3 regions of the Diaphorobacter nitroreducens genome follow, and region 3 is predicted to be linked to each of the others. Evidence: predicted binding sites of a transcription regulator. Region 3 holds the regulator's gene; each other region holds the start of a gene.
What was found. The regulator FNR, encoded in region 3, switches genes on or off when oxygen is low (the NO sensors DNR and NnrR bind a similar motif). The targets are predictions, from matches to a motif close to TTGATNNNNATCAA.
Positions count from the first base shown of each region.

Region 1: BA022_RS13120 (type IV pili methyl-accepting chemotaxis transducer N-terminal domain-containing protein) is a predicted target of FNR. The motif match lies at 4,479-4,492, and genes of this name have one in related genera.
Region 2: BA022_RS02550 (DASS family sodium-coupled anion symporter) is a predicted target of FNR. The motif match lies at 6,026-6,039, and genes of this name have one in related genera.

Region 1 covers NZ_CP016278.1:2,808,757-2,815,995, reverse strand. Annotated here, with positions in the region: gene BA022_RS13135 (putative bifunctional diguanylate cyclase/phosphodiesterase) at 1-742, shown strand, start outside; gene BA022_RS13130 (ChaN family lipoprotein) at 770-1,624, opposite strand; gene BA022_RS13125 (adenosylcobalamin-dependent ribonucleoside-diphosphate reductase) at 1,914-4,355, shown strand; gene BA022_RS13120 (type IV pili methyl-accepting chemotaxis transducer N-terminal domain-containing protein) at 4,526-6,442, shown strand; gene BA022_RS13115 (response regulator) at 6,439-7,110, shown strand.
Region 2 covers NZ_CP016278.1:544,988-552,226, forward strand. Annotated here, with positions in the region: gene ybaK (Cys-tRNA(Pro) deacylase) at 1-207, shown strand, start outside; gene plsY (glycerol-3-phosphate 1-O-acyltransferase PlsY) at 253-888, shown strand; gene BA022_RS02530 (HD-GYP domain-containing protein) at 967-1,968, opposite strand; gene BA022_RS02535 (retropepsin-like aspartic protease family protein) at 1,991-2,635, opposite strand; gene BA022_RS02540 (YajQ family cyclic di-GMP-binding protein) at 2,652-3,137, opposite strand; gene murB (UDP-N-acetylmuramate dehydrogenase) at 3,205-4,281, shown strand; gene BA022_RS02550 (DASS family sodium-coupled anion symporter) at 4,386-5,918, opposite strand; gene BA022_RS02555 (carboxymuconolactone decarboxylase family protein) at 6,062-6,517, opposite strand; gene BA022_RS02560 (RNA polymerase sigma-70 factor) at 6,600-7,239, opposite strand, start outside.
Region 3 covers NZ_CP016278.1:2,129,077-2,136,315, forward strand. Annotated here, with positions in the region: cobalamin riboswitch at 1-129, opposite strand, end outside; gene BA022_RS09970 (hypothetical protein) at 164-403, shown strand; gene BA022_RS09975 (cell division protein ZapA) at 400-744, shown strand; RNA gene ssrS (6S RNA) at 799-978, shown strand; gene BA022_RS09980 (sulfite exporter TauE/SafE family protein) at 1,385-2,104, opposite strand; gene hemN (oxygen-independent coproporphyrinogen III oxidase) at 2,108-3,490, opposite strand; gene fnr (fumarate/nitrate reduction transcriptional regulator Fnr) at 3,662-4,405, shown strand; gene BA022_RS09995 (hypothetical protein) at 4,447-4,734, opposite strand; gene BA022_RS10000 (FixH family protein) at 4,811-5,089, opposite strand; gene ccoG (cytochrome c oxidase accessory protein CcoG) at 5,151-6,593, opposite strand; gene ccoP (cytochrome-c oxidase, cbb3-type subunit III) at 6,678-7,239, opposite strand, start outside.

The DNA.
Region 1 (7,239 bases), 680 kb from region 3:
GCAGGGGCACCTGCGGCTGTACTACCAGCCGCAGGTATGCATCGCCACCGGCCGGATCATGGGGGCCGAGGCGCTGGTGCGCTGGCTGGACCCGCAGGAGGGCATGATCTCGCCCGCGCGCTTCATCCCCGTGGCCGAGACCTCGGGCGTGATCGGCCCGCTGGGCCAGTGGGTGATGCGCGCCGCCTGCGAGCAGGGCCAACGCTGGCGCGCCGACGGCCTGCCGGAGATCCGCCTGGCCATCAACCTCTCGCCGCGCCAGTTCCAGTTGACCGACGTGGCCGCCTGCGCCGCCGAGGCGCTCAAGGCCAGCGGTTTCCCGGCCCGCTGCCTGGAGCTGGAACTGACCGAGTCGGTGCTGGCCGAGCGGCCCGACGAGATCCGCGCCGTGCTGCAACGCCTGCAGCAGCTGGGCGTGCGCATGGCGGTGGACGACTTCGGGACCGGCTATTCGTCCCTGGCGCACCTCAAGCGCTTTCCCATCGACGTGCTCAAGATCGACCAGGGCTTCATCCGCGACATTCCCCGCAGCGCCGACGACATGGCCATCAGCGCTGCCATCGTTGCCATGGGGCACAGCCTGGGGCTGTCGGTGCTGGCCGAGGGGGTGGAGACGCCGCAGCAGCTGGCGTTCCTGCGCGAGCGCGGCTGCGACGCCTACCAGGGCTACCTGTGCAGCCGTCCCTTGCCGGCGGAGGAGTTCGCCCGGCTGCTGCAGGCGCACAACGGCATGGCGGGCTGAGCGAGCGCGGGCTGGGGCCGGCGTCCGCTACGGCGCGGACGGCGGGCCGGGCCAGCGCTCGCGCAGCTCCGCGCACGGGTCGTGGGGCGTCAGCGCCGGCGTGCGGTGGATGTAATCCGCTTCGCTTTCAATAGCTTCTCGCGCTTGTCCCGCTTGGGCTATTGCCACTTTTGACGTGAAATCACTCGGCAGCCACGTGGGCACGCCCAGGCTGCGCTGCACATGGCCGAAGCCCGCCACCAGCAATACCGTGCGGCCGGGGCGGTGGGCGGCCTGCACTGCGCGCGCCATGCGGGCGTCCCGCGCCAACTGGATGCGCACCATGGGCATCAGCCGCTGCGCCGGCACCAGGCCGCAGTGGCCCTCCTCGATCGCGGTGCGCTGGCGCGCCAGCGCGGCGGGAGGCAGGTGCGTGTCCAGCGCCGCGTCGCGCATGGCTTGCGGCATCTGGCTGCGCGGCAGGTTACCGCCGCGCACCGGCACGCCCGCGGCCACGGCAGCCATCACCACCGGCGCATAGCGGTCCCAGGGCCAGGCCTGTTCATCCCATTGCAGCGCGGCGCGCACCTGGGCAGCGTCCGCGTCCGGCGGCAGGCCATCGGTGCCCGCGCCTTCGGGCGCCATCTCCAACACCAGGGCCGCAAGGCGCTGGCGCGCGGCGAGCCACTGGACCGTGTGCCGCTGCCACTGTTGGTGGGCGGCGGCATCATGCTGCTCGCCCAGCAGCAGGGCGTCCACGGGCGGCCAGCGCTCCAGTTGGGCGTCCCAGGCGGCGTTGCCCGCGGTGGTTGGTGCCGACTGCTCCAGAAGTGTGGTACAGCCGGCGGCGAATGCCAGAGCCAGCGTGGCGAACAGAAAGCGGTACAGCGGTAGGGTTGGCATGCCCAATGGTAGGACGTGGCGGCATTGCAACCGGGCGTAAATGCGACTTGCATGAGGAGCGCTTTGGGCCGTAATTTGCGGCGGGCCGCGCCACGGGCGGCTGGCGTGCTACAGGAAACGGAGGGCACAACTGGGCTGCACGGCCGCGTAACCGCCGAGGCGACAACGACTTCGCAGGGTCTTCATGTAAGGTTCGCGGCGAAGCGTCCCGCGCGGTGTGAAAATCGAGAATTGCCGCCGCGCTTGGGTCGCGGCGTGCACGTCAGTTAGATCCTTTCGGAGCCCCTCCATGCAGCGTGAAATCACCGACCTTGCCCCCGCCCTGTCTACACAACCCATCAGCATGGATGTGCTGAAGGAGAAATACTTCAAAGACGGCGAGAGCGATGTCGAGGATCTGTTCCGCCGCGTGGCGCGGGCGTTGGCCTCGGTCGAGCGCGAGGACATGCGCCAGGCCCTGGAGGCGCGCTTCCTGGACAACCTGCGTGCCGGCGCCATCGGGGCGGGGCGCATCATGAGCGCTGCCGGCACCGACATCCAGGCCACCCTCATCAACTGCTTCGTGCAGCCCGTGGGCGACTGCATCCAGGGCGTGGACGACGCGGGCTACCCCGGCATCTACGAGGCCCTGCGCGAGGCCGCCGAGACCATGCGCCGCGGCGGCGGCGTGGGCTACGACTTCTCGCGTATCCGCCCGCGCGGCGCGCTGGTGAAGGGCACGGCCTCCATGGCCTCGGGCCCCTGCAGTTACATCAACGTCTTCGACCAGTCCTGCTCCACGGTGGAGAGTGCGGGCGCGCGCCGCGGCGCGCAGATGGGCGTGCTGCGCATCGACCACCCGGACGTGCTGGACTTCATCACCGCCAAGCGTACGCCGGGCCGCTGGAACAATTTCAATGTGTCCGTGGGCGTGCCCGATGCCTTCATGGAGGCGGTGGAGCAGGACCGTGATTGGGAGCTGGTGCATGGCGCCGCGCCCGGTGCGGAGCTGCAGGCCCAGGGCGCACACCAGCGTGCCGACGGCCAGTGGGTGTACCGCACGGTGCGCGCGCGCGAATTGTGGGACACGATCATGAAGTCGGCCTACGACTTCGCTGAGCCCGGCATCCTGTTCCTGGACCAGATCAACACCGACAACAACCTGCACTACACGGAGACCATCCAGGCGACCAACCCGTGTGGCGAGCAGCCGCTGCCGCCCTACGGCTGCTGCGACCTGGGCCCGATCATCCTCACACGCTTCGTGCGCAACCCGTTTGGGCTGCATGGCGAGGCGTCGTTCGACTTCGATGCCTTCGAGCAGGCCGTGGCCACCCAGGTACGCGCGCTGGACAACGTGCTGGACGTGACCTTCTGGCCCCTGCCGCAGCAGCAGGCCGAGTCGGCGGCCAAGCGCCGCATCGGCGTGGGCTTCACGGGCATGGGTAACACGCTGGCCATGCTGTGCAAGCGCTACGACCGCCAGGAAGGGCGCGACATGGCGGTACAGATCGCCGAGCGCATGCGCAACGCGGCCTACCGCGCGTCGGTGGAACTGGCGAAGGAAAAGGGCGCATTCCCCAAGTTCGACGCCGATGGCTACCTGGCCAAGGGCACCTTCGCCAGCCGCCTGCCCGCGGACATCCAGAAGGCCATCCGCAAGCACGGCATCCGCAACAGCCATCTGCTGTCCATCGCGCCCACGGGCACGGTGAGTCTGGCTTTCGCCGACAACGCCTCCAACGGCATCGAGCCGCCGTTCTCCTGGAGCTACACGCGCCGCAAGCGCGAGGCCGACGGCAGCAAGAGCGAGTACGTGGTGGAGGACTACGCCTGGCGTCTGTACAAGACGCTGGGCGGCGACGTGAACCATCTGCCTGCGTACTTCGTGAGCGCCATGGACATGGCGGCCGCCGACCACGTGGCCATGATGGAGGCCGTGCAGCCCTTCGTGGACACGGCGATCTCCAAGACCGTGAACGTGCCCGAGGACTACCCCTACGCCGATTTCAAGGGCCTGTACATGCAGGCCTGGCACTCGGGCCTGAAGGGCCTGGCCACCTACCGGCCCAACAGCATCCTGGGCGCCGTGCTGGAAGTCACGCCCGCCGCAGCACCGGCCCCCGCCGCCGCACCCGAGGCCGCGCCCGCCCCGGTGGTGGTGGACCCCATGCGCACCATGATCGAGAGCCGTCCCACAGGCGGCCTGTCGGCCGTGGCGGAGAAGCTGGAGTACTGGACGCAGGAAGGCCACAAGACGCTGTACCTGATCGTCTCCTTCCTGCCCGTGCCTGACGGGCGCGGCGGCACGGTGGACCGCGCCATCGAGTTCTTCATGCCCGTGGGGCAGAGCGGCGAATCGCAGCAGTGGATCACCTCCAGCATGCGCCTGCTGTCGCTGGCCGCGCGCGGCGGCTTCCTGGAGCGCGCGCTGTCCGACATGCGCAAGGTCGCCTGGGACCGTGGCCCCGTGCGCCTGGGCACGCACCAGAAGGCCGACGGCACCCACGTGCCGCTGTGGCACGACTCCGAGGTGGCCGCCATCGCGTATGCCGTGCAGAACATCCTGGCCCAGCGTGCCATGCCGCAGCAGCAGGTGCTGCCGCTGGACGAGCCCGCCGCAGCGCCCGCGACCGGCATGCCTCCGGCCATGGCCGGCAAGAAGTGCAATGAGTGCGGTGCCCACGCCGTGATCCGCAAGGACGGCTGCGACTACTGCACCCAGTGCGGCGCCCTGGGCAGCTGCGGCTGAGCAGACCGGAACGCCCTGGCAACATCAGGGCGTTCACTATCAATATGATAGCTGTTTGCGCTTGATGGTAGCGCGCGGAAGCATGTTTTCGCTTGTATGCCGCGGCCGTAGGCTTGAGCAAACTTGACTTCCATCAAGACATTTCAAAAGCGCGTGCCTACACTGCCGCCATGCGCAACAAGTCCACGCTGTCCACCAAGCTGCTGGCCATGGGCACGGTGTTCCTGCTGGTGGCGCTGGCATCCATCGGCTTCACGCTGTGGGTGACCTGGAAGTTGGAGGGGGGCGCCGCTGCGGTGAACGAGGCGGGTCGCCTGCGCATGAACATGCTGCGCATGGTGCTGGCCCAGCAGAACGAGTCGCCCCAGGAATTTGCGCGGCTGGAAGCGCGCTTCAACGAAGGGCTGGAGTTGCTGCGCACGGGTGACCCCGCCCGGCCGCTGTTCGTGCCCTGGAGCGATGACACGCGCGAGCGCTACGAACACATCCGCCGGCAGTGGCTGCTCATCGAAAACGACTGGAAAGCCGCCGCGCGCTATGAAAGCACCGCCTCGGCCGTGGCGCGCGCCGATGCCTTCGTGCTGGACCTGGACAGCTTCGTCGAGGCCATCGAGATCCAGATCGTGCGCCTCACGGCGGTGCTGCATCTGTTCCACCTGTTCATGGTGGCGTTGGCCATCGGCTCGGCTGTGGCCTTCATGGCGCTGAGCTACCTGCTCGTACTCAACCCCGTCACGCGGCTGCAACAGGCCCTGGCGCGGCTGCGCAAGGGCGACCTGGGCACGCGCCTGGAGGTGGAAGCAGACGACGAGTTCGGCCAGCTGACGGCGGGTTTCAACCTCATGGCCCATGCGCTGCAGACCTCGCACGAGGACCTGGAGCGCAAGGTACGCGAAAAGACCGCCACCATCGAAGTGCGCAACCAGCGCCTGGCGGCGTTGTATGCGGTCAGCGCCCTTGCGGCGGAGGCGGGGAGCCTGGAAGAGTTGACCCAGGGTTTCGTGCAGCAGATCCGCCGCGTGGCGGGGTGCGACGCGGCGGCCGTGCGCTGGTCGGACGAAGCCAACGAGCGCTACGTGCTGCTGGCCTCCGACGGGCTGCCCCAGTCGCTGGTGGAACATGAGCACTGCGTGGTCACCGGCGCCTGCGAATGCGGACAGGCGCAGGGCCAGGCGCGCATGCGTGTGATTCCGATCATGCCTGCCGGGGGCCTGCAGTTGCCGCATTGCCGCGAGGCCGGCTTCGAGACGGTGGTGAGTATCCCGGTGCAGATGCACCAGCGCCTGTTGGGCGAGGTCACGCTGCTGTATCGCAGTCCGCTGGAGCTGTCGGCGGAGATGCGCGAGCTGCTGTCCACCATGGCGCATCACTTGGCCACTTCCATGGAAAGCCTGCGCGCCTCGGCGCTGGAGCGCGAGGCAGCGGTGGCGCAGGAGCGCAGCCTCATTGCGCGCGAATTGCACGACTCCATCGCGCAGTCGCTGGCCTTTCTCAAGATCCAAACCCAGCTGCTGCGCGACGCGGTGGCGAAGGGCAACACCGAGGCGCGTGACCGCAGCATGGCGGAGCTGGATACCGGTGTGCGCGAATGCTATGCCGACGTGCGTGAGCTGCTGGTGCACTTTCGCACGCGCACGCAGGACGAGGACATCGAAGCGGCGCTGCGCGCCACGCTCTCGAAGTTCGAACACCAGACCGGCGCGGCCACGGCGCTGAGCATGGCGGGGCACGGCCTGCCGCTGGCGCAGGACGTGCAGATCCAGGTGCTGCACATCCTGCAGGAGGCCTTGTCCAACGTGCGCAAGCACGCCGATGCACGCCGTGTGGAGCTGCGGGTGCAGCGCCACCCCCGCTGGCGCTTCGAGGTGCAGGACGATGGCCGCGGGTTCGACCCGGACAGCGTGCCACCCGATTCGCTGCATGTGGGCCTGGGCATCATGCGTGAACGCGCGCAGCGCATCGGTGCGCATCTGGAGCTGGTTTCGCGCCCCGGCGGCGGTGGCACCTGCGTAGTCCTGGAGCTGCCACCAACCACCCGCGAGGAGCCTGCGTTGCCCCTCTCCCTTGTTTCTTCCGCCGCCGCATGAATGCTCCCACCACGCTTTTCCTGATCGATGACCACACCTTGCTGCGCCGCGGACTGGTGGCGCTGCTGTCCCAGCAGCCGGACCTGCGCGTGGTGGGCGAGGCCGGGGACGCCGCGGAGGCATTGCGTCTGCTGCCTGCGCTGCGCCCCGACGTGATCCTGCTGGACAACCACCTGCCCGGTGTGCGCGGCGTGGACGCCATCGCCGGCCTGCGCGAGGCGTCGCAGGGCAGCCGCGTGTTGATGCTCACGGTGAGCGAAGATGGGCAGGATCTGGCGGCCGCCTTGCGCAACGGCGCGCAGGGGTATTTGCTCAAGTCCATTGACGGTGACCTGCTTGCGCAGGCGATACGGCGGGCTGCACGCGGCGAGCCGGTGGTCAGCCCCGAAATGATGGGCAAGCTGGTGGCGGCGTTCCAGTCCCAGGGGGCGCCCACGCCCGAGCCCCTGCCCGAAGAGGAAGAGCCCGCGTCGGTGCTGTCGCCGCGCGAAGAAGACGTGTTGCGCGAGATTGCGCGCGGTCTCAGCAACAAGGAGATCGCACGTGCGCTCGACATTGCCGAGACCACCGTGAAGATCCATGTGCAGCACATTCTGCGCAAGCTGGGACTGTCCTCGCGCGTGCAGGCGGCGGTCTACGCCTCGGACCGCCACCGCCTCACGGAATAACCCCCAGAGCCCGGCATAGTTCTTAGGGAGTAGGGCGGCATAGGCCGCCCTCGTCCTTTTGCACCGCCCGCGGTGTCCCAGCGAAGGATGTGCAGGCACGGCCAGTTGCGGGACCATTGCACCGTACCC
Region 2 (7,239 bases), 1.6 Mb from region 3:
GCCAACCGCCACAGCGGCTACCTGGTGGGCGGCACTTCGCCGTTCGGCACGCGCAAGCAGATGCCGGTGTTCATCGAGGAGAGCATCCTGCAGCTGCCGCGCATTGCCATCAACGGCGGGCGCCGCGGCTTCCTGGTGCAGCTGGACCCGCAGGCCTGCGTGCAGCTGCTGGGTGCGCGGCCGGTGCAGTGCGCGCTGGCAGAATAGGGCGGTTTTGCTTTTGTCATTCACCTTCCCTGAGCGCCCCTTGTCGTGAGCACTGTCCTTTTGCCCCTTGCCGCTGCCGTGGCCGCCTACCTGCTGGGCTCCCTGTCGTTTGCCGTCATCGTCAGCCGCGTGATGGGGCTGTCCGACCCGCGCACCTACGGCAGCAAGAACCCCGGCGCCACCAACGTGCTGCGCTCGGGCTCCAAGGCGGCGGCGGCCGTCACGCTGCTGTTCGATGCGCTCAAGGGCTGGCTGCCCGTGGTGCTGGTGCGCTGGTTCGGCGCGCCCTACGGTCTGGAGGAGGGCACCATGGCGCTGGTCGGCCTGGCGGCGTTCCTCGGCCACCTGTGGCCGGTGTTCTTCCGCTTTGAAGGCGGCAAGGGCGTGGCCACGGCGCTGGGAGTGCTCATAGGCATCAGCGGCTGGCTGGGCCTGGCCACGCTGCTCACCTGGGTGATCATTGCGTTCTTCTTCCGCTACTCGTCGCTGGCCTCTCTGGTGGCCGCGGTGTTCGCGCCGTTCTTCTACGTGCTGGGCGGTGGCGTGGCGTGGTACACCGATGCGCGCGTGGGCGTGGCCATCGCCGTGATGTCGGGCCTGCTGGCCTGGCGCCACAAGGAAAACATCCAGCGCCTGCTGCAGGGCAAGGAATCGCGCCTGGGCTCCAAGAAGAAAGCCTAAAAGCCGGGCACGCGCCTGTCCGCACCCGGCAGGCGGCACGCAGTGCCGTGTGTTTCCTGATGCCGTAGGCCCGGCTTTTCAGCGGGACAGGGTCTGTGTGCGCTGGGCCGCATAAAGCCCCAGGCGCACCATGGTGCGGTTGTGCAGTTCCACCGTCACCGCCGACCGCGCCAGCGCCGACTGGATGCGCGGCTGTCCGCGCACCGTGTGGTAGAGCGCGGGCGAGGCCAGCGGCTCGCCCTTGGCATCCAGCACGCTGGCCACCAGCGGGAAGTTCGCCCGCTCGCTGCGGCGCAGCACCACGGCCGTCTCGCCGTTGTCCAGGCGTACGAACGTGCCCGGCGGGCACAGGCCCACGGTGCGCACCAGCATGAGGCTGGCTTCGTCGCGCGCGTCGCTGTCCTGGCCCACGATGGCGCGTACCGAGTCGGTGGCGCTGCGGCCGGCGCGGGACTTGCGCGGGCTGATCAGGGCCGCGTAGCGGTCGATGGTGCTCAGGATGCGCGTGAGCCGCTCCCGTACGGGCAGGCTCGCCAGGGGGACGGCCGCATCGGATGAGGGCGCATGGTGCGTCGCCACGATCTCCAGCCACAGGTCGTTGGTGACCTGCAGATCTTCCAGCATGTCCAGTCCAAGCCGAGGGTGGCTGGCCACGACCTGCTGCTGCTCGGCCGAGAGCGGCTCGCGCTGCACGGCCAGCGCATCCTGCAGCGCCGTCATGCCGATGTTCATGGTGAACGCCGCGCGCACCAGGCTGTCGCGCTCCTGCGGCGGCAACTGCAACTCCTGCGCCAGGATGTGGCACAGCGTGCCGCACACAAGCGCATGCGATGCGCTGTAGCCCACGGTGGAGGTGGCGGCGAGCTGGAACATGAGGTACAGCGCGGCGTCGATGTCGTGCGCCACCAGGTCCTGAAGCCAGCGGTCGCACTGGCGCACCTTGGCCACGAAGTCGCGCGCCTGCCGTGGCCGCGCGAGCAGCGCCGACAGGGCGGACTCCAGGTCGGACCACTGGCCCAGCAGGTCTTCGTAGTCGCTGCCCGACGGATCGGTGCCACTGGGTTGGGGCTGTGCGGACATGGGGGCCTGAGGGCGACGCGCGTCAGCGGCGGCGTTGCAGCACCATCTCGTCGCCGCTGCGGTTCATGTGGAATTCGCGCAGGAAGCTGTTGCCCAGCAGCACATAGGGCATGGCCTCCGCGGTGACGATGGCGTCCACGCTGCGCAGTTCCACATCGCCCACCCGCACGGACTCCAGCCGCATGCGCCAGCCCTGCGCCGTGCCGTTGGCGGTGTTCATCATCACGGGCTGGCCCTGTTCGAACTTCAGGCCCATGCGCTGCGCGTCGGGCCGGCCGATGGCCACGGTGGTGGCGCCCGTGTCCACCATGTACTGCATCACGCGACCGTTGATGAAGCCGCTGTTGATGAAATGCCCACGCGCGTCGGCCTTGAGCACGATACGCTGGCCGGCCGCGCTGCCGCCAATGCTCACGGGCGACTCGCCCAGCTGGATCGCGCGCTGCGCGCCCGCGACCTCCAGCACCACGCCGTCGCGGCCCACCGAGACCACGCGCACGCCCATGTGGGAGCCGCCCGGTGCCACGCTGCGCGGCGCGCTGCCGTCCACCACCAGCAGGGCCTTGCCGCCCAGGATGCCGGCCAGCGCCACGCTTTGCGCATAGGCGGCGGGCAGGCCGGTGGCTGCCAGCAGGGCGGCGGCCAGGCGCAGGGTCAGGCGGTGCATGGGCGGCGGGCGGTCATCAGTCGCGGAAGTTGTCGAACGTCAGCGGCAGGTCGGCGATGTCCTTGCGGATCAGCGCCATGGCGGCCTGCAGGTCGTCGCGCTTGGCGCCGGTGACGCGCACCTTGTCTTCCTGGATGGCAGCCTGCAGTTTGAGCTTGCTGTCCTTGATCAGGCGCTGGATCTTCTTGGCCTGCTCGCTGTCAATGCCGTTCTTGACCTTCACCACCTGCTTGAGCTTGTCGCCGCCGATCTTCTGGGGCTTTTGCACGTCCAGGAAGCGCACGTCCACGTTGCGCTTGGTGAGCTTGTTGCGCAGGATGTCCTCGACTTGCTGCAGCTGGAAGTCGGCGTCGCCGAACAGCGTGATTTCCTTGTCTTTCAGCTCGACGGCGGCAGAGGTGCCCTTGAAGTCAAAGCGCGTGCCGATCTCCTTGGCGGTGTTCTCCACGGCGTTTTTCACTTCAACGAAGTTGGCTTCACAGACGGTATCAAAAGAAGGCATGGCATCACTCGCGGCTAACTCGGTACAAACCCGCGCCCGCCTGGGGGCGGGTGCGACAATCCGGTCGATGTTAGTCGAGAAAAATGTTCCCCTGCAGACTTACAACACCTTCGGCATCGCCGCACGTGCGCACACCCTGGTGCGCGTGCGCTCGGCCAAGGACGTGCACGACCTGCTGGGCGACCACCGCTTGGAGCGCCAGCCGGTGTTCGTGCTGGGGGGCGGCAGCAACATCGTGCTGACCGGCGACGTCAAGCCCCTCGTGCTGAAGATGGAGATCAAGGGCCTGCGCCTGCTGGAAGAGACCGACAAGGCCTGGATCGTGGAGGCCGGCGCGGGCGAGGTCTGGCACGAGGCCGTGGCCTGGACGCTGGCCCAGGGCTACCCCGGCCTGGAGAACCTGGCGCTGATTCCCGGCACCGTGGGCGCAGCGCCCGTGCAGAACATCGGCGCCTACGGCGTGGAACTGCAGGACCGCTTTCATTCCCTGGTGGCCATCGACCTGGCCACGGGCCGCCCCTTCACGCTGGACGCAGCCCAGTGCGCCTTCGGCTACCGCGACTCGGTGTTCAAGCATGCCGCGCCCCAGGCCCCGCACGAGGGTGGGGGGCTGCACCGCGGCATGGGGCTGGCCGGGCGCGCGGTCATCACCCATGTGCGCTTTCTGCTGCGCAAGGACTGGGCGCCTGAGCTGGGCTACCTGGACCTGGAGCGCAAGCGCCAGGAGGCGGGCGTGGAGCGGCCCACGGCGCAGCAGATCTTTGACTGGGTGTGCGAGATCCGCCGTGCCAAGCTGCCCGACCCGGCCGTGATCGGCAACGCCGGCAGCTTCTTCAAGAACCCCACGGTCACGCCCGAGCAGTGCCAGGACATCATCGCGCGCGACCCGAAGATCGTGCACTACCCCATGCCCGACGGCACCATCAAGCTGGCGGCGGGCTGGCTCATCGACGCCTGCGGCTGGAAGGGCAAGACGGTGGGCAAGGCCGGCGTGTACGACAAGCAGGCGCTGGTGCTGGTCAACCGCGGCACGCCCGACGACAGCGTGACCGGCGGCGAGGTGATGACGCTGGCGCGCGCCATCCAGACCAGCGTGTACGAGCGCTTCGGCATCCGGCTGGAGCCGGAGCCGGTGGTGGTCTAGCAGGCGGTAGCTGCTAACCTTTTGATAGCTGCTACCGCTTATCAGTAAAGGGCTACAGGCCAAAATGCCTGTAATCGCATGGGCCATAGGCCGGCGAAGGGGCCTCAGCGCGCCGGCAGGGTCATGTAGCCCATCCAGGGCCAGTAGGTCAGCGCAAACACCACCAGCAGCGCGATGGCCACGGCGGTGAGCACCAGGCCCGTGCGCACATAGTCCTTGATGTCGAAGGTGTCGGTGCCGTAGGCCAGCATGCCCTGGGGCGAGTTCACCGGCAGGATGAAGCCGATGCTGACCACGAACTGCAGCAGCATGGTCATGCCGATGGGGTTGATGCCCGGCGTCTGCACCGCCTGCATCACGCTGATGATGATCGGAATCATGGTCGAGGCCAGGCCCGTGGCGCTGGCAAACCCCAGGTGGATCACGATCAGGAACAGCGCCAGCAGCATGAAGATGGCGAATGCCGTGGCGTTGGCCAGGCCGAGGCTGTCCACGATCAGGCGTGCCAGCCAGGGCGCGGCCTCGGTCTTGAGCAGGGCTGCACCCATGGCGATGCCCACGGCGAACAGCAGCACCGTACCCCAGGGGAAGCCCCTTTGCGACTCCTTCCAGCCCATCACGCCCAGGCGCGGCAGCAGCATCAGTGCGATGGCCACGATGGTGGAGGTGGTGGTGTCCACGTCGTGCAGCACACCCTCGGTCGCCCAGAAGCCCAGCAGCACCAGCGTGATGCCCAGCAGCTTCCACTGGTTGGCGGTCATGGGGCCCAGCTCGGCCAGTTGGCGATGGATGGCCTCGCGCCCGCCGGCGATGTGGTCCATCTCGGGCCTGAGCATGCGCGTCATGACGAAGTACAGCGCGATGGTCAGCACGACGGAGTACGGCGCCCCGGCCACGAACCACTGGCCCCAGGTGATGGTCTGGCCGAACTGCTTCTCGATGAAGCCGATGGCCACCATGTTCTGCGCGGCGGCGGTCTTGATGCCGATGTTCCACACGCTGGCGGTCTGCGCGGCGGTGATCACCACCAGCGCCGCGAACTTGCTGCGCCGCTCCGCCCCGAAGGCCGACAGGAAGCCCAGCATGATCGGCATCAGGCAGGCCACGCGCGCCGTGGCGCTGGGAACGATGAACGACAGCAGAAAGCCCACCAGGATCGCGCCCATCGCCACGTGGTTGGCGCGCGCGGGTACGTACGACAGCACCTGCAGCGCGATGCGTTTGTCCAGCTGCGTCGCCGTCATGGCCGCGGCGATGAAGCAGGCGGCCGCCACCAGCACCACGGCGCTGTTGCTGAAGCCCCCCAGGGCATAGGGCAGCGCGGCGCGCGTGCCCATCATGGCGCCTGCCGCCTCCTTGCCCGGCACGGGGCTGATGGCCAGCAGGACGATCATCAGCGCGCCGATGACGACGGCGCTCACCGCATAGTCCAGCGCCTCGGTCATCCACAGGATCACCGCGAACGCGAGGACGGCCAGCATCATCTGCCCGGCCTGCGGCAGGCCCGGCAGCGCGGGCATGAAGGCGATGAGCAGCAGCACGGCGATGGCCACCCACAGGCCGGCACGTTGGGTGAGCGTGGAGCCGCCCGCGGGTGCGGGCGACGAGGGCAGCGCGGAGGCCGGGGATGACGTCATGGCAGCTTCCTTTCCTTGCAGTGCCCCAGCCTGGCCAGGGCTTGCGGTCATTGTGCGCCGCTGCCCCCATGCCTGGCGGGCAGGGCGGCCGCCTCCGTCGCGCGTGCATGACCTGGGTCAAGGTTGCCGTCTGCGGCGCCAGTTCACGCCGGCGTGTAGCGCCCGGGCGGGGTGCGGAACGCTACATTGAGCCGGTTCCAGCCATTGATCGTGACGATGGCCATCGACAGCTCCACGATCTCCGCTTCGCTGAACTGCGCGCGCACCTCGTCGTACACGGCGTCGGGCACCTGCGACTGCTCCAGACGCGTGAGGGCCTCGGTCCAGGCCAGTGCGGCACATTCGCGCGCATCGAACACGCCGCTCTCGCGCCAGGCGCTGAGCAGGTGCAGCCGCCGGTCGCTTTCGCCATGCTCGCGCGCCTCGCGGGCGTGCATGTCGATGCAGAACGCGCAGCCATTGATTTGCGAGGCGCGCATCTTCACCAGCTCGTGCAACTGGACGGGCAGTTGCCCCGCATCGACGTGTTTTTGCAGGCCGTACATGGCGGCATAGCTTGCGGCGTGGCGAGGGAGGTTGATGCGGGGGGCTGAGGACATGGAAGGCTCCTTGCAGGGGGGTGAGAAAAAAGGGGTGAACGCGGCGCCGCCGCGCAGACGGTGCCGGGCGAAGCGCGCAGGCCTACAGGCCGCGCAGCTTGTCGGGGTTGAGGACGGAATACACCGCGTGGATGTGTACGCCGTCGGTCTCGAAGGCCATGACGGCGCGCACGCCGCCCGCGTCGCGCAGCAGCAGCCCGGGGCCGCCGTTGACGTCCACCGCCTCCATGGTCTGGTGGCTCAGGTAGAGGCGCCACACCGACGCGGCCAGGCGTGCGATCGCACGCGGCCCGTGCAGCAGCTTGGCGGCTGCGCGCACCTTGCCGCCGCCGTCGGCGGTCCACTGCGCATCCTCGGCGAACAGTGCCAGCAGCGCCGCATGGTCCTGCGTGCGCATGGCCTGCACGAAGCGCTCCACCAGCGCACGCGACGCCTCGGGTGTGGCCGTGAAGCGCGCCCTGCGCTGGCGCACCTGGGCGCGCGCGCGGTGCACCAGCTGGCGGCAGGCGGCCTCGCTCTTGCCCAGCACGCTCGCCACCTCGGGGTAGTCGCTGTCGAACACGTCGTGCAGCAGGAAGGCGGCGCGCTCGTCGGGAGTGAGGCGCTCCAGCACCACGAGCAGCGCCACGGACAGGTCGTTGGCCAGTTCGGCGCGTGCATCGGCGGCCGGGGCGCTGTCGCCGGCGATCCACGGTTCCGGCAGCCAGGGCCCGTCATAGGCC
Region 3 (7,239 bases):
CTCATCCGCTGACCGTTGCGGGGGCAGCGCAGGCACAGGACACACTCCATGGCGGAGAGTCCCTCCCTGCTTCCCGTTGAACTGCGGCATGTGAACCACGCCGCGAGCACCAACTGCGCAATTTTACGATGGTTCGCACGCCGATCCCTACAATCGGCAGCGTATGGCCTCCCCCTCTTCCATCGACCAGATCGCCGAGCGCGTTGAGCGGCTGCTGCTGCGCCATGCCGAGTTGCAGCGCACCAATGCCCTGTTGGCGCAGCAGGTCGCGGCGCTCACCCAGGAGCGCGATTCCCTCCAATCCCGCCTGCAGGCTGCCCGTGCGCGCGTGAACGCATTGCTGGACCGCCTGCCTGCCGAGCCCGAACTCCCCGGCACTGCCGAGACGAAAGACGCGCCATGAAGCAGATCGAGGTACAGATCCTCCAGCAAAGCTATCTCCTGGCCTGCCCGGACGGCCAGGAGTCGCGCCTGCTGGAGGCGGTCGAGCGCGTGGATACCGCCATGACGCGCATCCGTGACGCGGGCAAAGTACGCGCGCGTGAGCGCATCGCCGTGCTGGCGGCCCTCAACCTGGCTTTCGAGATCGCCGACCGCGAAGCCGCCGATTTGGCAGCCGCCTCAGCCCCTGCGCGCATCGTCCCCACCCCGGTCGCGCTGCACGTGCACGACAGCGATGAGCGCGTGCAGCAGTTGCTCCTGCGCCTGGACGAGGCGCTGGGCGAGGATGGGCGCCTCCTATAACCATTACGGTAAAAGCCTGGCCCCTGGCTGCACACGGACGGCCCACTACAATGAACATGTCTGCGGTGCTGCCGGGCTTTATATTTCCTTGAACCAATGCTCATTGAGCACGGGCTTGGTACATCGCCCGGTGAGCGTGATCATCTCGCGTCAGATGAACCCAACGCCTGGCTGCCCTCGCCCACCTGAACCCCCGGTTCAGGATGCCGGTCCGGTGGCATTCGCAGACACCTTTTCTCCGGTAATCGCTTGCGCCCTCGCTCCGGGTGAGTGCCAGCGACCTCAATACCTGCTCAGAAAATCCGGCGCTCCGCGGCCAGCGCGCGCAACCCACCCATCTGCAAGGCACAGAGCAGACCTTGGTAGTCGTCGCACCGATGGCAAATATCCTGGCGTGGTTCGGGCGTTTCCCAGTCCTTCGGCAATCACGCCGACACGCAGCGCGCCCTCATACGCACGATGGCGCATCCAGTAAGGCAGCGATGTGTAGCTGGATTTCTCCACGTCGATGAGAACAGACTCGTCACTTCCGCTGGTATAGATCTGACAGCGATACGTCACGCCTGAGCGCCTCGGTTTGCGCCATTCGCTTGCCACGGCATGCTTCGCGGAGTCGCTGTGGTTCCAAAAAACGCTGTTTTCAGGGCACGCACCACGGCGCCGGCTGCCCATGGACAACCTCCATCCACAGCGCCCATGCACCCAGGGAAAAAAGCACGCCACCTGCCAGCCGAGACCCCCACGCCCCACCCTTCACGCCGATCCAAGCGCGAATGCGGCCAAAAGTCCACGGCCCCAGCACCAGCCATACACCGCTTCCTACGCCAAACAGGACCATGCACAAGGCTCCGCGGAGCACGCTTCCGCTGAGAGCGGCAGTCAACAGTGCGGTGTACAGAAGGCCGCATGGCAGGAGCGCCCAGGCCACACCCGCGGTCAGGAGCCCGCCAGGCCGAGAGACCAAGGGCTTGACCTTCGCCCAGGCAGCACGCCCCGCCCGCTCAACCCACAAGGGCTGCTGCGCTTGCACCATCATCATCCCGCCCCACGCGAGGATGAGCACATGCATCAGCGTCCAAAGGGGGCGCAATGCCGAGGTGCTTTGCCCCAGCCATGCGAGTTGCTCCATGGCCAGCGCAACCACCGCCCCTGCAGCGCCGTAACCGATCAGGCGCCCCACGTGAAACTGCGCTACCCGTTGGAGGATTCCGCGGCGGGACGCCCATTGAATGGTGTGGGTGGCGTCCGGCGTGCCACCCAGCCCCGTAAGCGCCGCGCAGGGAACAGAACACATCGCCAAACAGTGAGCCCCTCCCATCAGCCCCATCAGGAAGGCCGTCGTGGCCAGCGCCCACAGCATGGGTCAAATAATCCGGGAAAAGCGAGCGCGGTTACGGTCAGCCTGCAGATACTTGTCGAACACCATGGCCACGCCGCGCACGAAATACCATCCCATGGGCGTGACTTCAACGCCCTCATCACTGATTTTCACCAAGCCCTGAGCCGCCATTTCTTGCAGTTGCTGTAATTCCGCATCGAAATAACTGCGGAAATCAATCAGCCAGGACTGTTCCAACGGCTCAAACAGCAATTCACCTTGGCACATCAACGCCATGATGACTGCGCGGCGCACCAAGTCGTCCTTGGTCAACGCCAGCCCGCGCACCACAGGCAAATGCCCCTGGTTAATGCAGTCGTAATACTCGTCCAGCGTTTTCACATTTTGGCTGTAAGTAGCGCCCACGCGCCCGATGGCAGAAACGCCCAGACCAATCAGGTCGCAATCGGGCTGCGTGCTATAGCCTTGGAAATTGCGGTGCAGCCTGCCTTGCCGCTTGGCCACCGCCAGCGCATCGTCAGGCAGCGCAAAATGGTCCATGCCCACGTAGACGTAGCCGGCTTCCTGGAACACATCAAGTGACCGGGCCAGCATGGACACCTTGGCCGAAGCCATGGGCAACTCGGCCGTGATGATGCGTCGCTGCGACTTGAAGCGTTCTGGCAAGTGAGCGTACGCATACAGCGCGATCCGGTCTGGCCGCAGCTCGGCTACCTGCTCCAAGGTGCGATCAAACGACTCCGGTGTCTGTCGCGGCAGCCCGTAGATCAAATCCACGTTCACCGATTCAAACCCGAGCTTCCGAGCCGCATCGACCAACGCGAACACCTTTTCGGCAGGCTGAATGCGGTGCACGGCCTTTTGTACTTCAGGGTCGAAATCCTGCACGCCAAAGCTCAGGCGATTGAAACCCAGCTCCGCCAACAATCCCAGCCGCGCTTCATCCACGGTCCGGGGGTCCACTTCTATGGAGTACTCCCCCCCCGGAACGAGGACGAAACTGCGCCTCAGCATGCCCATCAGTTCGCGCAAACCGTCATCCGTCAGAAAAGTAGGCGTGCCTCCGCCGAAATGCAGCTGGCTCACATGCTGACCCACACCGCAGTGCGCCGTATGCAGGTCGATCTCACGGCTGAGGTAACGCAAGTAGACCTCTGCCCGCTCTGGATGCCGGGTAATGATCTTGTTACACGCGCAGTAATAGCACAGCGATTCACAAAACGGGATGTGGACATAAAGCGACAAAGGCATCGCCTTGGCTACCGAACCCACGCGACGCTGCTGCAGCGCAAGGATGTATTCCCGCTCGCCAAAAGCCTCGACAAAACGATCAGCAGTCGGATAAGAGGTGTAGCGCGGCCCTGGGACGTCAAAGCGACGCAGGAGCTCTGTTGTAACAACGGTCATGACGGGATTCCTTGCACTTTCATATCACTGTGCCGTAGAGTCCCCCATGAGTCCTTGACGTTGATCAAGCGCCCATAAGGTCCTTGTGGCGACAATTTGACTTCGGCTCAAAGTCGTCCAACGGCCTACGGCATTCCATGTCTCCCAGCCGTTCAGAGGTAAGCTCAAGCCATGAACAGGGTTCCCATGCATACGAATCTCCAGACCATCAAAGTTGCCTGCTCAAACTGCAATCTGCGTGAGCTGTGCATGCCCGTGGGTCTGGACGACCAGCAACTCAAGCGCATCGATGACATTGTTGCTGTACGACGCAAGATCAAGCGTGGCGGCACGCTTTTCCGGAACGGTGAACCCTTCACATCCCTTTTTGCCATCCGCACCGGATTCTTCAAGACCTGTGTCGCCACCGAAGACGGTCGCGATCAAGTGACGGGTTTTCAAATGGCGGGCGAGATCATCGGCCTGGATGGCATCGTGAGCGACCGCCACACTTGCGATGCGGTGGCGCTTGAAGACGCCGAAGTATGCGTCATGCCCTTCGACCGTATTGAAGAGTTGTCGCGCGAAGTAACGGCACTACAGCACCATGTGCACAAGATCATGAGCCGCGAGATTGTTCGTGAGCATGGGGTCATGCTGTTGCTGGGGAGTATGCGTGCCGAGGAACGCCTTGCCGCATTCCTGTTGAATCTCGTACAACGCTTGCATGCTCGGGGTTTCTCACAATCCGAATTGGTGCTGCGCATGACACGCGAAGAGATCGGCAGCTACCTGGGATTGAAACTGGAAACCGTCAGCCGCACGTTTTCCAAGTTCGTGGAAGAAGGTATTGTGGAAGTAAAACAGCGCCATGTGCGCATCGTCGATACCGATGCGCTGAAGCGCATTGTCAACAGCCAGCAAGCCTGCCATTAAGCCTCGGTTTTTTGTTCATTCATAACTGATCGGCGGAAAGATCAGGAAACGTATTTGGCGCAATCAGCCGGCCGCGCCCCTTTGGGCACGGGGCAGCGATTCAACTCAAAGGGCGAGAGTGACAACAGCGTCGTCAATGCGCTGGAAGCCATGAGTACGAACCAGAACGTGAAGAAGGCGATGGTATACACACCTTCGCGCGAGAGATGCAGGGGTTGATCAAACCACTGCAGCGCTTCTGGATCCACGAAGGCGAACACTACCATTTCCATGACGCCCGCCATCAAAAAGGCCGGCCACGCGATCCACATCAATCGTTGCATCCACATTCGCCCATCTCCTAGCAAGTGTAGTTGACAGCCTAGCATCTGTTCTCCGGCATGCAAAGAGGACTCGCCCTGCCGGTCAGCGCGGTTGATCCTCCAGCGGAGTAGCTGCATGGTTGCGCCCCTTCATGGCAGGCGTCATGTCGCCCCCAGACTCCTTCAGGGTCTCGTTGATGTTCAAGCCCCGTTGGTAATAGTCTTCCGCGATGACGGGGTCGGGTTTGCTCACGGCCAGCCAGAGGGTCACGAAGCCCGCAATGATGACAATCACCGGCCCCGCGATGACAAGCCAGACATGGCCAAACGTCCACCAAGGCTTTCCGTCGTCGTCCAGTTTCATGGGGGAATTACTCAACATTTATATTAACTCCTCGCTCATTTATGAGCACAGCTTGTTCATTTGTATTCCACGACCGCCTTCAGCGGGGTACGAGGAATACGGATTTCTCTGCCACTTGGGCTTTATCACCCTGCGCTTGAATATCGAAATACACCGTATGCGATCCAGGAGATGCTGAGCCATACGGAATTTGAAGACGGACAACCACCCATCGGGATTCCGCCGGTCCAATGTCAATTGCGGTCTCGGACGCCACTTCCAGCCCTTCCATACCGTGGGCGCTGATGGTGTAGCGCTGCGCCCCCTCCGTGGCGTTCATGATCTGCAGCCGGTAGATATTTTCCAGCTTGCCTCCCGCCACGATGCGCGAGAGCGCAGCGCGGTCGCGCACGATGTCCACCTTCAACGGGGTGCGTACCACCAAGCTGGCCAGCATGCCGATGCACAACACCACCAGCACCGCTGAATAGAACAACACACGGGGTCGCAGCACGCGTTTGAGCATTTGCGATTGGGTCCAGTGGTTCTTGACGCCGTTCTGCGTTGAGAAGCGAATAAGCCCGCGCGGATACTTCATCTTGTCCATCACGGTATTGCAAGCGTCCACGCAGAGACCGCAACCAATGCATTCATATTGCAGTCCGTTGCGAATATCGATACCCGTTGGGCAGACCTGGACACACAGCGTGCAATCGATGCAGTCACCCAGTCCCGCAGCTTTGTGGTCTACCGTCTTGTTACGGGGCCCGCGAGGCTCGCCGCGCTCAGGATCGTAAGAGACGACCAGCGTGTCCCTGTCGAACATTGCGCTTTGGAAACGCGCATAAGGGCACATGTATTTGCATACCTGCTCGCGCAGGAATCCTGCGTTACCGTACGTGGCCAACCCATAGAAGATCACCCAGAATATCTGCCACCCTCCTTGCAGGGCCAGCAACTCTCCCCCCAGCTCGCGAATCGGAACGAAATAGCCCACGAAGGTGAAGCCGGTCCAGAATGCGACCGCAATCCAAATGGCTTGCTTGACAGATTTTTTCCAGATCTTCTCAAATGTCCACGGACCATTGTCCAGGCGCATACGGGCACTGCGGTCGCCTTCGACTTTGTGCTCGATCCACATGAACATTTCCGTGTATACGGTCTGGGGACAGGAGAAGCCGCACCACAGGCGTCCCGCCACTGCGGTAAACAGAAAAAGCGACAGCGCGGAAATAATCAGCAAACCCGTCAGATAAATGAAGTCCTGCGGGTAAAGCACCAAACCAAAAATATAGAAACGGCGTGCTCCGAGGTCAAAGAGCACCATCTGGCGCTGGCCCCACTCCAGCCATGGCAGGCCATAGAAAACCAGCTGTGTCAGAAACACCATCGCCCAACGCCAACGTGCGAACACTCCACTTATCGAGCGTGGATAGATTTTCTTTTGCGCCTCATAGAGCGAAATGACCTCGGTCTGCGAACTTTCGGCCCCCACTGGCGTGATAGGAATCACCTTACGGGGCTGACCTTCGGCTGGCTTCATGGTGGAATCTCAAAAAGGAAGTGCAACTTCCAAAACGCAAAACGGCCGGCGCCCCTCGACGGGGAGCCGGCCGCACAGGGAGCATCAGCGCGGGGCGCCGGCCTTATTGGACAAACCCCAGACGTATGCCGTCAACACCTTGATCTGTGCATCGGTCAACTTGCCCGTTTGGGCAGGCATCTCGTTGGTCTTGCCATTGTTGATCATAGCGGTGATGGCAGCTTCGCCCCAGCCATGCAGCCAGATGTCATCCGTCAGATTAGGGGCACCCAGGGCCACATTGCCCTTGCCGTCCATCCCGTGGCATGCAGCGCACGCAGTGAACTTCGACTTGCCCAGAGACGCCTTCAGGGAGTCATGCGGGCTTCCCGAAAGGCTCAGGACATAGTGGGCGAGGTTGCGCACATCTTCCGGCGAGCCCACGGCGGCCGCCATGGGAGGCATGACGCCAATGCGCCCATCGTGGATGGTCTTCTGGATCTGATCAGGCGCACCGCCGTGCAGCCAGTCACCGTCGGCCAGGTTGGGGAAGCCCTTGCTGCCGCGGGCATCGGAACCATGACACTGCGCGCAGTTGTTCATGAACAGACGCTCACCAATTGCCATGGCCGCTGTGTCGGCCGCCATCTCTTGGGGCTGCATGGCC